DNA from 3 places in the Chromobacterium paludis genome. Region 3 is predicted to be linked to each of the others. Evidence: predicted binding sites of a transcription regulator. Region 3 holds the regulator's gene; each other region holds the start of a gene.

Region 1 (4,561 bases), 280 kb from region 3:
CACACGTGCTGCTGGAAGATGCCGACGCCTGGTTCGAACGCGGCCATGCCTTCGACGGCTCGTCCATCGCCGGCTGGAAAGGCATCCAAGCCTCCGACATGCTGCTGATCGCCGACCCGGCTACCGCCCGCATCGACCCGTTCTTCGACGAGCCGACCGTATTCATGCACTGCGACGTGATCGACCCGGCCGACGGCAAGGGCTACGACCGCGACCCGCGCTCCATCGCCAAGCGCGCCGAAGCCTACCTGAAAGCCTCCGGCGTGGGCGACACCGCCTACTTCGGCCCGGAGCCGGAATTCTTCATTTTCGACAGCATCACCTGGGGCGCCGACATGTCCGGCTGCTTCGTCAAGATCAAAGCCGAAGAAGCGGCCTGGGCCTCGGCTGAAGAATTCGAAGGCGGCAATATGGGCCACCGTCCGGGCATCAAGGGCGGCTACTTCCCGGTGCCGCCGGTGGATTCCTCGCAAGACATCCGCTCCGCCATGGTGCTGCTGCTGGAAGAACTGGGCATCCCGGTGGAAGTGCATCACCACGAAGTGGCCACCGCCGGCCAGAACGAAATCGGCACCAAGTTCAGCACGCTGACCCAGCGCGCCGACTGGACGCAAATCCTGAAGTACGTGGTGCACAACGTGGCCCACAGCTACGGCAAGACCGCCACCTTCATGCCCAAGCCCATCGTCGGCGACAACGGCTCCGGCATGCACGTTCACCAGTCCATCTGGAAAGACGGCCAGAACCTGTTCGCGGGCGAAGGCTACGCCGGCCTGTCCGATACCGCCCTGTACTACATCGGCGGCATCATCAAGCACGCCAAGGCGCTGAACGCCATCACCAACCCGGGCACCAACTCGTACAAGCGTCTGGTTCCGCACTACGAAGCGCCGGTGAAGCTGGCTTACTCCGCCAAGAACCGCTCCGCGTCCATCCGCATCCCGCACGTGGCCAGCCCCAAGGCTCGCCGCATCGAAGCGCGCTTCCCGGATCCGCTGGCCAACCCGTACCTGTGCTTCTCCGCGCTGCTGATGGCCGGCCTGGACGGCATCCAGAACAAGATCCACCCGGGCGACGCCGCGGACAAGAACCTGTACGATCTGCCGCCGGAAGAAGACAAGCTGATCCCGACCGTCTGCGCCTCGCTGGACGAAGCCCTGGCCGCGCTGGACGCGGACCGCGAGTTCCTGACCCGCGGCGGCGTGTTCTCCAACGAATGGATCGACGCCTACATCGAACTGAAGATGCAGGAAGTGAACCTGGCCCGCATGACCACCCACCCGGTCGAGTTCGCGATGTATTATTCGCTGTAAGCTGAAACGCAGCGCGCAAAACGGCAGCCCGCGGGCTGCCGTTTTACATTTCCGCGCCGCCTGTCGCATGACGGCCCGTCTCGATTTGCTTATCATGCAGGGGCATCCATACCCGCTTCAGACGATGAAAACACTCGCTTTATGCCTGCTGCTGGCTTGCGGCGGCGCGCAGGCCGCCGCCATCTACAAATATGTCGACGCCCAAGGCAACGTCACCTACACCAACGTGCCCTTGCGCGGCGCCCAGCCCATCACGCTGAACCCGTTATCCACCTACCACAGCCGCAAGCCGGCCGGCGGCAACGCAGAGAAGCCCGCCGCTTCCGGCGGCTACCCCAGCGTGGATGCCGACACCCAGAAACAGCGCGACAACGGCCGCAAGAAAATCCTGGAACAGGAACTGGCCAACGAGGCCAAGGCGCTGGAAACGGCGAAGAAAGCGCTGGCGGACGGCAAGGCCGTGCGCCTGGGCGACGAGGCCCGCAACTATCAGAAATACCTGAACCGGGTGCAAAAACTGCAAGATGAAGTCACCGACCGCGAGAAAAACGTCGCGGCCCTGAAGAAGGAACTGGGCCTGCCCTAGCCCGCCGCACCAATCTGGTGCAAACTATCCATCCAGCCGCCGCCTTTGCGCCGCGGGACCGCTCTTTCGCCCCCTCCAAGCTGGCGCGCTTATTGCTGTGCAATGCGTCGGCGCGCCTGCGCCGCTCATCCCAACCATAACGGACGCCCATGTCGACACCCAGCTTTGCCGGACTGGAACTGCTAGACACGCCGGTTTTGATCTGCGATGCCGCCGCCGCGCTGCGCTTCGTCAATCCCGCCTGCGAAAACCTGCTGGCGCTGGGCAGCCGCGAGCTGCTGCGCCGCAGCCTGATCGACCTGTTCCAGCCCAGTCCGGCCCTGGAGCAGGCGCTCGCCACTGCCCTGCGCCAAGGCGCCAGTTATATCGAGCACGATCTGGAGCTGCGCCCGCAGCATCATGACGTGGTGCTGCATGTGGCCCTGTCCATCACGCCGATAGACGCGGACGCGCCGCTGGCGCTGATCGAGCTGAGGCCACTCGATCAGCAGCTGAAAATCGCCAACGAGGAACGCTCCCTGCTGCAGCACCAAGCCAACCGCGAGCTGATCCGCAACCTGGCGCACGAGATCAAGAACCCGCTGGGCGGCATCCGCGGCGCCGCGCAATTGCTGGAGCACGAACTGGCCGACCGGCCGGAGCTGAAGGAATACACCGAAGTCATCACCGAGGAGGCCTTGCGCCTGCAAACCCTGGTGGACCGGCTGCTGGCGCCGCATCGCAGCCGCAGCCGCAGCCAGGTCAACATCCACGAAGTGCTGGAGCGGGTGCGCAGCATCGCCCTGGCCCAGCATCCGCAAGGCCTGGCCGTGGCGCGCGACTACGACACTAGCCTGCCGCTGCTCACCGCCGACAAGGAACAGCTGATCCAGGTGGTGCTCAATATCGTCAACAACGCGGTGCAGGCCCTGCGCGGCCAGGGCCGCATCGTGCTGCGCACGCGGGTGGCGCGCCAGATCACGCTGGCGCGCAAGCGCCACCAGCTGGCATTGAAATTGCAGATCGAAGACGACGGCCCAGGCATTCCCGACGACATCCGCGACCACATCTTCTACCCGCTGGTCACCGGCCGCGCCGAAGGCACCGGCCTGGGCCTGACCCTGGCCCAGGCCTTCGTCCACCAGCACGGCGGCAGCATAGAGTTCGAATCGCGGCCGGGGCAAACCTGCTTCACCGTGTTGCTGCCCTTCGGCAACGACGCGGCATAACGACAAAAGAACACGAGGAGAACGCCCATGGGGCAAGCAGTCTGGATCATCGACGACGACAAGGCGATACGCTGGGTGCTGGAAAAGGCGCTGACCCGGGCCGGCATAAGCTTCGCCAGTTTCTCCAGCGCTGACGACGCGCTGAACGCGCTGTACGACGCCACGCCGCAGGCCATCATTTCCGACATCCGCATGCCCGGCACCGACGGCCTGAAGTTCCTGGCCAAGGTCAAGCAGGAGCATCCGCAGCTGCCGGTCATCATCATGACCGCCCATTCGGACCTGGATTCGGCTGTATCTGCCTTCCAAGGCGGCGCCTTCGAATACCTGCCCAAGCCCTTCGACATCGACCAGGCCGTGCTGCTGATCGAGCGCGCGCTGGCCGAGAGCCAGGCCCAGAGCGGCGGGCCGGACAGCCCGGAGGCGCTGCCGGTGCTGCTGGGCCAGGCGCCGGCCATGCAGGACGTGTTCCGCGCCATCGGCCGCCTGGCCCAGTCCCACGTCACCGTGCTGATCACCGGCGAATCCGGCACCGGCAAGGAGCGCGTGGCGGAGGCGCTGCACCGCCACTCCATCCGCGCCGGCAAGCCCTTCATCGCGCTGAACACCGCGGCGATACCAAAGGATCTGCTCGAGTCGGAACTGTTCGGCCATGAGAAAGGCGCCTTCACCGGCGCGCTGGCCACGCGGCGCGGCCGCTTCGAGGAGGCCGAGGGCGGCACGCTGTTCCTCGACGAGATCGGCGATATGCCCACCGAGCTGCAGACCCGGCTGCTGCGCGTGCTGTCAGACGGCCATTTCTACCGCGTGGGCGGCCATACGCCCATCAAGGCCAATGTGCGCGTGATCGCCGCCACCCACCAAAACCTGGAGCAGCGCGTGCGCGACGGCCAGTTCCGCGAAGACCTCTACCACCGGCTCAATGTGATCCGGCTGCGCCTGCCGCCGCTCAGAGAGCGGCGCGAGGACATTCCGCTCCTGGCTCGCCATTTCCTGGCCAAGAGCGCGTCCCAGCTGGGCGTGGAACCCAAGCGCCTGTCCGAGGCGGCGATGGCGCTGATCCAGCGCAGCGCCTTCACCGGCAATGTGCGCGAGCTGGAAAACCTGTGCCAATGGATCTGCGTGATGGCGCCGGGCCAGACCGTGGAAGTGGCCGACCTGCCGCCGGAGCTGCGCGAACCGGCCGCGACGCCGGCGGCGGCCGCGCGCGATGAGGCGTGGGAGCAACAACTGGCAGAGGAAATCCGCCTGCGCCTGCAGGCCGGAGAAAGCGGCATCGTGGACGAGCTGACGCGTCGCTTCGAAACCGCCTGCATCCACGCCGGGCTGGCCCATACCGGCGGGCGCAAGGTGGAGGCCGCGCAATTGCTGGGCTGGGGCCGCAACACGCTGACACGGAAAATCCAGGAGCTGGGGCTGGAAAACGAACGCCAATCTTAAACAATACAAATAAA
Region 2 (4,561 bases), 1.9 Mb from region 3:
CAGATCGATGCGATCCAGCAAAGGCCCCGATATTCTGCCGCGGTAACGCGCCACCTGCTCCGGCGAGCAATGGCAGCGGCCGGACGAATGGCCGAAATAGCCGCAAGGACAGGGATTCATCGCCGCCACCAACTGGAAGCGCGCCGGGAAACTAGCCTGCCTCGCCGCCCGCGAAATATGGATCACGCCGCTTTCCATCGGTTCGCGCAGCACTTCCAGCACTTTGCGGTCAAACTCAGGCAATTCGTCCAGAAACAACACGCCATGGTGGGCAAGGCTGATTTCGCCAGGCCGCGGATCGCTGCCTCCGCCCACCAGCGCCACGGCGGAAGAGGTGTGATGAGGAGAACGAAACGGGCGCAGCCCCCAGGTTTCTGATCGGAAACCCTGCGTGGCCAACGACTGCACCGCCGCGCTTTCCAGCGCCTCATCGCGGGACAAAGCCGGCAGCAAACCGGGCAGACGCGCGGCCAACATGGACTTTCCCGTGCCAGGCGGCCCCATCAGCAACAAGCTATGCCCCCCCGCCGCGGCAATTTCCAGCGCGCGGCGCGCGACGGACTGACCTTTGACATCGGCCAGATCGAGATAGTTCGGCTCCGCCATCGGCTCCGGCGCGGCAATCGGTGGCAAGGGCTGCAAGCCGTTCAAATGCGCGCAGGCCTGCAATAGCGTGGCGGCGCCATAAACGCGCGCGCCCACCACCGCCGCCGCCTGCGCCGCGCTCTCCGCCGGCAAGACGAAAGCGCGCCCCGCAGCCTGGCAATGACAGGCCATCGCCAGCGCGCCCCGCAGCCTGGCAATGACAGGCCATCGCCAGCGCGCCCCGGACCTGGCGCAAGGCTCCGCCCAGGGCCAGTTCTCCGGCAAACTCATACTGAGCGATATCATCACACTTGACCTGGCCCGAAGCCAATAGGATTCCGATGGCGATGGGCAAGTCGAAACGGCCGGAATCCTTGGGCAGATCGGCCGGCGCCAGGTTCACGGTAATGCGCCGCGCGGGAAACTCAAAACCAGAGGTCAGGATGGCCGCACGCACCCTTTCGCGGCTTTCCTTCACCTCGGCCTCGGGCAATCCCACCAAGGTGAAGGCAGGCAGCCCATTGGCCAGATGCACCTCTACCGCCACCTCCGGCGCCTGCATGCCCTGCAAGGCGCGACTGTACAAGATGGCGAGCGACATCAGCGGGCCGTCCCTTCTCGCACGGCTTTGGACTGTAGTGCTGCGCTTGTGGATGTCAAACCGGACTCCCTTGTTTGAATGAGGCCATATCGACACGCATGACTAGGTTTTGGCGGCATCCCCGCGCGATGTCGCAGCAGGCCGCGAGCGTGCGCCAGGAGCGATGTCTAATTCGCCTCCGCCATTCAGGAGTGGCCCAGCTCCGACTGTTCCGCCACCTTCTCAGCCGCCTCCGCCGGGAACACCTGGCCCTCCAGCTTGGCCAAACGCGACTCCAGCGCCGCCAACTGCTCGCGCGTGCGTGTCAACACCGCTTGCTGCACGTCGAATTCCTCCCGCGTCACCAGATCCATCTTGGCGAAGGTGGAGGCCATCATGGCGCGCACGTTCTTTTCGATGTCCTTGGCCGGGCTGGCGGCGATGGTTTCGCTGATCTTGGCGCTGATTTCTTCAAACAGTTTCTGACTCAACATATTCGGACTCCCGCAGTGTCTTGATATTCAAGCGGAGTGTAGCAAAAAGCGCTGCCTTGCTCCCGCCTTCCTGTCCCGTCGGCGAGTCCCTCACCGCCCCGCCGCGAAAGCCAGCTGATATACGCCCACCCCTGCGCACCATGACGGTGCACTCATTCCCGTTGCAGTGCACAAATACAGTGCCATAATGCGACCAGGCCCCGCTATTGCGCCGCATCATGAATAGTGGCGGCCTCCGCACGAGCTGGCACGATTCCTGCATTACCGTTCGCAGCAGAACCAAATCTGTCTACCGCCCGAAAAGGAGCCGTCATGAAACTCGTTACCGCAGTCATCAAGCCGTTCAAGCTTGACGAAGTCCGCGAAGCCCTGTCCGCCATTGGCGTGCAAGGCGTGACCGTGTCCGAGGTCAAAGGCTTCGGCCGCCAGAAAGGCCACACCGAGCTGTATCGCGGCGCCGAATACGTCGTCGACTTCCTGCCCAAGGTCAAGCTGGAAATCGCCATCGACGACGCGCTGCTGGACCAGGTGGTGGAAGCCATCGAAAAATCCGCCCGCACCGGCAAGATCGGCGACGGCAAGATCTTCGTCTACGACCTGGAGCAGGTGATCCGCATCCGTACCGGCGAAACCGGCGCCGACGCCGTCTGACGCCACGAGACACTGGGGAAACGATAATGAAAAAACAACTCGCTGCAGCGGCGGCCGCGCTCGCCACCCTCTCCCTGCCGGCCCTGGCCGACGCGCCGGCAGGCCCGGCGGTGGCTGCCGTCAAGGTGATCAACTCCGGCGACACCGCCTGGATGCTGACCTCCACCGCCCTGGTGCTGTTCATGACCATTCCCGGCCTGGCGCTGTTCTACGGCGGCATGGTGCGCAAGAAGAACGTGCTGGCCACGCTGATGCAAAGCTTCGCCATCACTGCGCTAGTGACCGTGCTGTGGGCGGTCATCGGCTACAGCCTGGCCTTCACCGTAGGCAATCCGTATATCGGCGACCTGTCTCGCGTCATGTTGGACGGCATGGTATTCATGAAGGATGCTGGCAAGGTGGCGGTGCACCCGCTGGCCGGCACCATCCCGGAATCGGTGTTCATGACCTTCCAGATGACCTTCGCCATCATCACCCCCGCGCTGATCACCGGCGCCTTCGCCGAACGGATGAAATTCTCCGCCATGCTGGTCTTCATGACCTTGTGGTCACTGCTGGTCTACGCCCCGGTGGCGCACTGGGTCTGGGCGCCGGGCGGCTGGATGGCAGATAAGGGCGTGCTGGACTTCGCCGGCGGCACCGTGGTGCACATCAACGCCGGCGTGGCCGGCCTGGTCACGGCGCTGGTGCTGGGCAAGCGCGTCGGTTTCGGCAAGGACGCCATGCCGCCGCACAACCTGGTGCTGACTCTGGTGGGCGCCTCCATGTTGTGGGTGGGCTGGTTCGGCTTCAACGCCGGTTCCGCCGCCGCCGCCGACGGCCGCGCCGGCATGGCGATGGTCACCACCCAGGTTGCCACCGCGATGGCCGCGCTGGCCTGGATGTTCGCCGAGTGGATCGCCAAGAAGAAGCCGTCGGTGCTGGGCATCGCCTCCGGCGCGGTGGCGGGCCTGGTCGCCATCACGCCGGCCGCCGGCTTCGTCGACGTCAAGGGCGCCCTGGCCATCGGCCTGGCCGCAGGCGTGGTGTGCTTCTGGGGCGCCACCGGGCTGAAACACATGATGGGCTATGACGACTCTCTGGACGCCTTCGGCGTGCACGGCGTGGGCGGCATCCTGGGCGCGCTGTTGACCGGCGTGTTCGCGGTCAAGGACATCGGCGGCGCCGACGGCAGTCTCGCCACCCAGGCGCTGGGCGTCGGCGTGACCGCGGCTTACTGCGCGGTAGTAACCTTTGTGCTGCTGAAACTAGTGGACATGGTACTGGGACTGCGCGTCGCCGAAGACGAAGAGCGCGAGGGCCTGGACCTGGTGCTGCACGGCGAGCGCGTGGAGTAAACCAGACCGATCAAGATTGTTGTGTAAGGGACTTGGCGGGGCTTCGGCCCCGTTTTTTTTCGTCCACGCGCCGCAGCGGGCGCAAAAAAAACCGGCCTTGGGCCGGTTTCGTGTTTGGTCTGCCTACTTGACGATGCGCAGGCTGGGACGGCCGCCGGGGCGGTTCGGACCCGGCTCGTCATCACTTTTGCCAGACGCGTCCGGCGCCGGTTTCAAGTCGGCGTGATCCGCCATCGGCTCCACCTCAAAGCCCATGCCCTCGCCCGTCTCGCGCGCGAAGATGGACATCACATTGCCCACCGGCAGCCAGATCTCTCGCGACATTCCGCCAAAGCGTGCTGAGAACGAGATCCAGTCGTTGTCCATCTTCAGATTCTTGGTCGCGCTGTAAGCGATGTTCAGCACGATTTCGTTGTTCTTGACGAACTCGCGCGGCACATCGGTTTTATCATTGACCCAGACCACGACGTAGGGTGTGTGGCCATTGTCGCAGCACCACTGGTGCAAGGCGCGGATCATGTAGGGCTTGGTGCTGGTGCTCATCGCGTTTCCTTACTTGCGCATCGCCTTCTCGGACGGCGTCAGCGAGTCGATGAAAGACTGGCGCTGGAAGATGCGCTCGGCGTACTTCAGGATGGGCGCGGCGCTCTTGCCCAGGTCGATGTTGTAGTGCTCCAGGCGCCACATCAGCGGGGCGATGGCCACGTCTATCATCGAGAAATCGTCGCCCAGCATGAACTTCTGCTTGGCGAAGATAGGCGCGATGGTGGTCAGGCCGTCGCGGATCGCTTCACGCGCCTTGGTGGCTTCCTTGCCGGTGGCGCCGGCTTCCAGCGTCTTGACGTGAATGAACAGCTCGTTCTCGAAACGGTGCAGGAACAGGCGGGCGCGAGCGCGCATCACCGGATCGGCTG
Region 3 (4,561 bases):
CCAGGACAAGGACGGCAACCAGACGCTGCACGCTACCGGCCGCATCGTCACCTTCCGCCAGAAAATGGACAACGACGGCGGCTGGGTAGAGGGCCAAACCAGCGTGCTGGACTACGACAGCGCCAAGCATCTGGTGGTGCTGACCGGCAATGCGCGCGTCAAGCGCAACGGCGACCTGTCCATCGGCAATGTGATCCGCTACAACACCCTGGACGAAACCTTCGAAGTCGTGGGCGGCGGCCCGTCCGCCAGCGGCCAGGGCCGCGCCGTGGTCATCATCCAGCCCAAGAAAAAGGCCGCCTCGCAACCGGCCGGCGGGGCAGCCAAGCCATGAAGCACAGCGTTCTCACCGTTTCCCACCTGAAGAAGCGCTTCAAGAAGCGCACGGTGGTCAAGGACGTCTCGCTGAGCATAGAAAGCGGCGAAGTCGTCGGCTTGCTCGGCCCCAACGGCGCCGGCAAGACCACCAGCTTCTACATGATCGTCGGCCTGATCGGCGCCGACGACGGCGACATCCGGCTGGATGAGCAATCCCTCACCCACTATCCCATCCACCAGCGCGCCCAGCTGGGCCTGGGCTACCTGCCGCAGGAGGCATCCATCTTCCGCCGCATGACGGTGGAAGAAAACATCGCCGCCATCCTGGAGATCGCCGGCCTCAAAGGCAAGGAGCTGGAACAGGAGCTGGACCTGTTGCTGGACGACCTGAACATCGGCCACCTGCGCGACAGCAACGCGTTGGCGCTGTCCGGCGGCGAGCGCCGCCGCGTGGAGATCGCGCGCGTGCTGGCCACCCGCCCGCGCTTCATCCTGCTGGACGAGCCGTTTGCCGGCGTGGACCCGATCGCCGTCATCGACATCCAGAAAATTATCTCCTTCCTGAAGGAACGCGGCATAGGCGTGCTGATCACCGACCACAACGTGCGCGAGACCCTGCGCATCTGCGACCGCGCCTACATCATCAGCGACGGCTCGGTGCTGGCCTCCGGCGTGCCCGAGGAACTGGTCAACAACGACAAGGTGCGCAAAGTCTACCTTGGCGAGCACTTCCACCTGTAAGCGATGAAGCAGGCACTACAGCTCAAGGTTTCGCAACAGCTGACGCTGACGCCGCAGCTGCAACAGTCCATCAAGCTGCTGCAGCTTTCCACGCTGGACCTGCAGGCCGAGGTGGAGCGCTTCCTGCTGGACAATCCGCTATTGGAGCGCGGCGACGAGCCGCGGGACGGCGAGTCCGCATCCGAAAGCCAGGATAGTTCGACGCCGGACGAGCCGGCCGACAGCCGCGACGACAGCGTAGGCGAGCTGATGGACTGGGGCGCCGGCAGCCGCGCCCAGGGCGGCGGCGACGACTACGACCCCATGCTCAACGTGCCCTGCCCGGTCAGCCTACGAGAGCACCTGCTGGCCCAGCTGGGCGAAATCGCCCTGCCCCGCCGCGACGAAGCCATCGTGCGGCTATTGATCGAGGAGCTGGACGACGACGGCTATCTGCAATCCAGCCTGGACGAACTGGCCAGCCATCTGCCGCTGGAACTGCTGCTGGACAGCGACGAACTGGCGGTAGGCCTGGCGCTGCTGCAGCAGTTCGACCCGGCCGGCGTGGGCGCGCGCACGCTGGCGGAATCGCTGCAGCTGCAATTGCAGCGCCTCCCCGCCGCGGAGCCCGGCCATGCCCTGGCGCTGGCCATCGTCCGACAACACCTCGCGCTGCTGGGCGGCCGCGACTACGCCAAGCTGAAGAAGCTACTGGGCTGCACCGATGCCGAGCTGCGCGCGGCGCAGGCCCTGATCGCGCGGCTGAACCCGCATCCGGCCACCGGCTTCCATCACGGCGATGTCCACTACGTGATCCCCGACATCAGCGTGCGCAAACTCAAGGGCCGCTGGGTGGCGGAGTTGAACCGCTCGGCCGTGCCGCGGCTGCGCGTCAACCAGCTGTACGAACGCATGCTGGCCGACAGCCGGGGCCAGGGCGGCGAAATGTCGGCCCGCCTGCAAGAGGCGCGCTGGCTGGTGAAGAACATCCAGCAGCGGTTTGACACCATTCTGAAAGTGGCGGAAGCTATTGTTGAACGTCAACAATTGTTCTTTGAACAAGGCGAAGTGGCGATGCGCCCGCTGATCCTGCGCGATATCGCAGAGGAACTGGGCCTGCACGAATCCACCGTATCCCGCTCCACCAGCCAAAAATACCTGCTTTGTTCGAGAGGTTTGTTCGAACTCAAGTATTTCTTCGGCAGTTCGTTGGAGACTGAAAGCGGTGACGAGTGCTCCGCCACCGCCATCAAGGCTCACATCCGCGGCATGATAGAAGGCGAAAACCGGGCGAAGCCGCTGTCCGACAGCGCCATCGCCGACGCGCTGGCCAAGCAGGGAATACAGGTTGCCAGACGCACCGTAGCCAAGTATCGTGAAGCCATGCAGATTCCGGCGGTGAATCTGCGCAAGGCTCTGTGAGGAGTCAGCACAAGAATACAATGCCGCCCGACAACCCGCCCGGGCGGTCAACACCAGAAGGAGCTAGGGTATGAACCTCAAAGTAACTGGCCTGCACCTGGAAGTCACGCCATCGCTGCGCGAATACATCGAGAACAAACTGGAGCGCATTACCCGCCACGTCGACAATGTGATCGACGTCTCCGTTACGCTGTCCGTGGACAAACTGGTTCAAAAGGCCGAGGTCAATGTGCATCTGTCCGGCAAGGACATCCACATCGAAGCCTCCGAGGCCGATCTCTACGCCGCCATCGACCTGCTGATGGACAAGCTGGACCGCCAGGTGCTCAAGCACAAGGAAAAGCTGACCGAACACCGGGCCCAGAGCTCCGGCGAAGCGTCTCAGGCCTCGCTGTGACGCGAGCTTGAAAACAACGGGAACCCAGGGGTTCCCGTTTTTCTTTGCGCCGCCCGGTTTTCAGTACTATCAAGGCAACGTAGAATCCCGGGTTTATTCCAGCGCCGCATGCATAATCCAATATGAATCTCATCGGCAAGATACTGACTCCGGACCATGTTCTGCTGGATCTGGACGTCTCCAGCAAGAAGCGCGTGTTCGAGCAAGTCGGGCTTCTGGTGGAAAACACGCGCGGCATCGCCCGCAGCGAAATCTTCGACAGCCTGTTCAGCCGCGAAAAACTGGGCTCCACCGGCCTGGGCCAGGGCGTGGCCATTCCGCACGGCCGCGCGCGCGGCCTGAAGGAAGCCACCGGCGTGTTCATCCGGCTGAAGGCGCCGATTCCGTTCGAGGCGCCGGACGGCAAGCCGGTGCAGTGTCTGTTCGTGCTGCTGGTGCCGGAACACGCCACCGACCTGCACCTGCAAGTGCTGTCTGAGCTGGCCCAACTGTTCTCCAGCCGCCAGATGCGCGAGAAAATGCTCAACGCCTCCGGCCGGGAAGAACTCTACCAGCAGCTCTGCGATTGGATGCCCAATGCCTAGCATCACCGTGCGCCGCCTGTATCAGGACAACCAGCAGAAGCTGAACCTGACCTGGGTCGCCGGCACCGGCGGCTCAGACAACGTCATCGGCAACGTCATCGGCAATGACGGCCAGCGCCCCACTCTGGCGCTGGTGGGCCACCTGAACTTCATCCACCCCAACCGCGTCCAGGTGCTGGGCCTGGCAGAGGTGGACTACCTGAACAAGCTGGAACAATCCGCGGCCAAGACCGCGCTGGACCAGCTGTTCCATAAGAGCATGTCCGTGGTGATGGTGGCGAATAACCAGCCGGTGCCGCGGCTGCTGCGCGACTATTGCCACAGCCATAACGTGCCCTTGATGACCAGCACGCTGGAAAGCCCGTACCTGATGGACGTGCTGCGGATCTACCTGGCCCGCGCGCTGGCGGTGTCCACGGTGCTGCACGGCCTGTTTCTCGACGTGTTCGAGATTGGCGTGCTGATCATGGGCGACTCGGCCATGGGCAAGAGCGAACTGGCGCTGGAATTGATCTCGCGCGGCCACGGCATGGTGGCGGACGACGCGGTGGAGCTGTACCGCATTGGCCCGGACACGCTGGAAGGCCGCTGCCCGCCGCTGCTGCGCGACTTCCTGGAAGTGCGCGGTCTGGGCATCCTGAACATCCGCACCATATTCGGCGAAACCGCCGTCCGCCCCAAGAAGGTGCTGAAGCTGATCATCCACTTGGTCAAAGCCAACGATCAGGCCATGCAGGCGCTGGACCGGCTCAACATCCAATCGGAAACGCAGGAGATCATAGGCGTCACCGTGCGCAAAGTCGTGCTGCCGGTGGCCGCCGGCCGCAACCTGGCCGTGCTGGTGGAGGCCGCCGTGCGCAACTACATCCTGCAGCTGCGCGGCATAGACAGCACCCGCGAGTTCATCGAACGACACACCAATTTCTTGCGAGACCAGGAAAATGCGCCTGATATTGATTAGCGGCCTGTCCGGCTCCGGCAAATCCGTGGCCTTGCGCGCGCTGGAGGACTCCGGCTTCTACTGCGTGGACAATCTGCCCGCCACCATGCTGCCGGAGGCAATGGCGCTGTACGAGGAATTTGGCTATCACGACATCGCCATCAGCGTGGATACCCGCTC

Evidence for each region. The regulator sigma-54, encoded in region 3, starts transcription at its own class of promoters, with help from an activator protein. The targets are predictions, from matches to a motif close to CTGGCACGCTTCATGCTT.
Region 1: the regulator sigma-54 is predicted to act here: its motif matches at 1,980-1,997, upstream of glnL (nitrogen regulation protein NR(II)).
Region 2: the regulator sigma-54 is predicted to act here: its motif matches at 1,904-1,921, upstream of glnK (P-II family nitrogen regulator).

The regions. Positions count from the first base shown of each region.
Region 1 is NZ_CP043473.1:2,664,755-2,669,315, forward strand. It holds gene glnA (type I glutamate--ammonia ligase) at 1-1,313, shown strand, start outside; gene FYK34_RS12435 (DUF4124 domain-containing protein) at 1,438-1,899, shown strand; gene glnL (nitrogen regulation protein NR(II)) at 2,049-3,107, shown strand; gene ntrC (nitrogen regulation protein NR(I)) at 3,135-4,547, shown strand.
Region 2 is NZ_CP043473.1:4,257,096-4,261,656, reverse strand. It holds partial or broken gene FYK34_RS20255 (YifB family Mg chelatase-like AAA ATPase) at 1-1,186, opposite strand, end outside; gene FYK34_RS20250 (accessory factor UbiK family protein) at 1,372-1,659, opposite strand; gene glnK (P-II family nitrogen regulator) at 1,972-2,310, shown strand; gene FYK34_RS20240 (ammonium transporter) at 2,337-3,647, shown strand; gene FYK34_RS20235 (ClpXP protease specificity-enhancing factor) at 3,771-4,190, opposite strand; gene FYK34_RS20230 (glutathione S-transferase N-terminal domain-containing protein) at 4,200-4,561, opposite strand, start outside.
Region 3 is NZ_CP043473.1:2,387,555-2,392,115, forward strand. It holds gene lptA (lipopolysaccharide transport periplasmic protein LptA) at 1-334, shown strand, start outside; gene lptB (LPS export ABC transporter ATP-binding protein) at 331-1,059, shown strand; gene FYK34_RS11045 (RNA polymerase factor sigma-54) at 1,063-2,460, shown strand; gene hpf (ribosome hibernation-promoting factor, HPF/YfiA family) at 2,531-2,857, shown strand; gene ptsN (PTS IIA-like nitrogen regulatory protein PtsN) at 2,980-3,441, shown strand; gene hprK (HPr(Ser) kinase/phosphatase) at 3,434-4,402, shown strand; gene rapZ (RNase adapter RapZ) at 4,383-4,561, shown strand, end outside.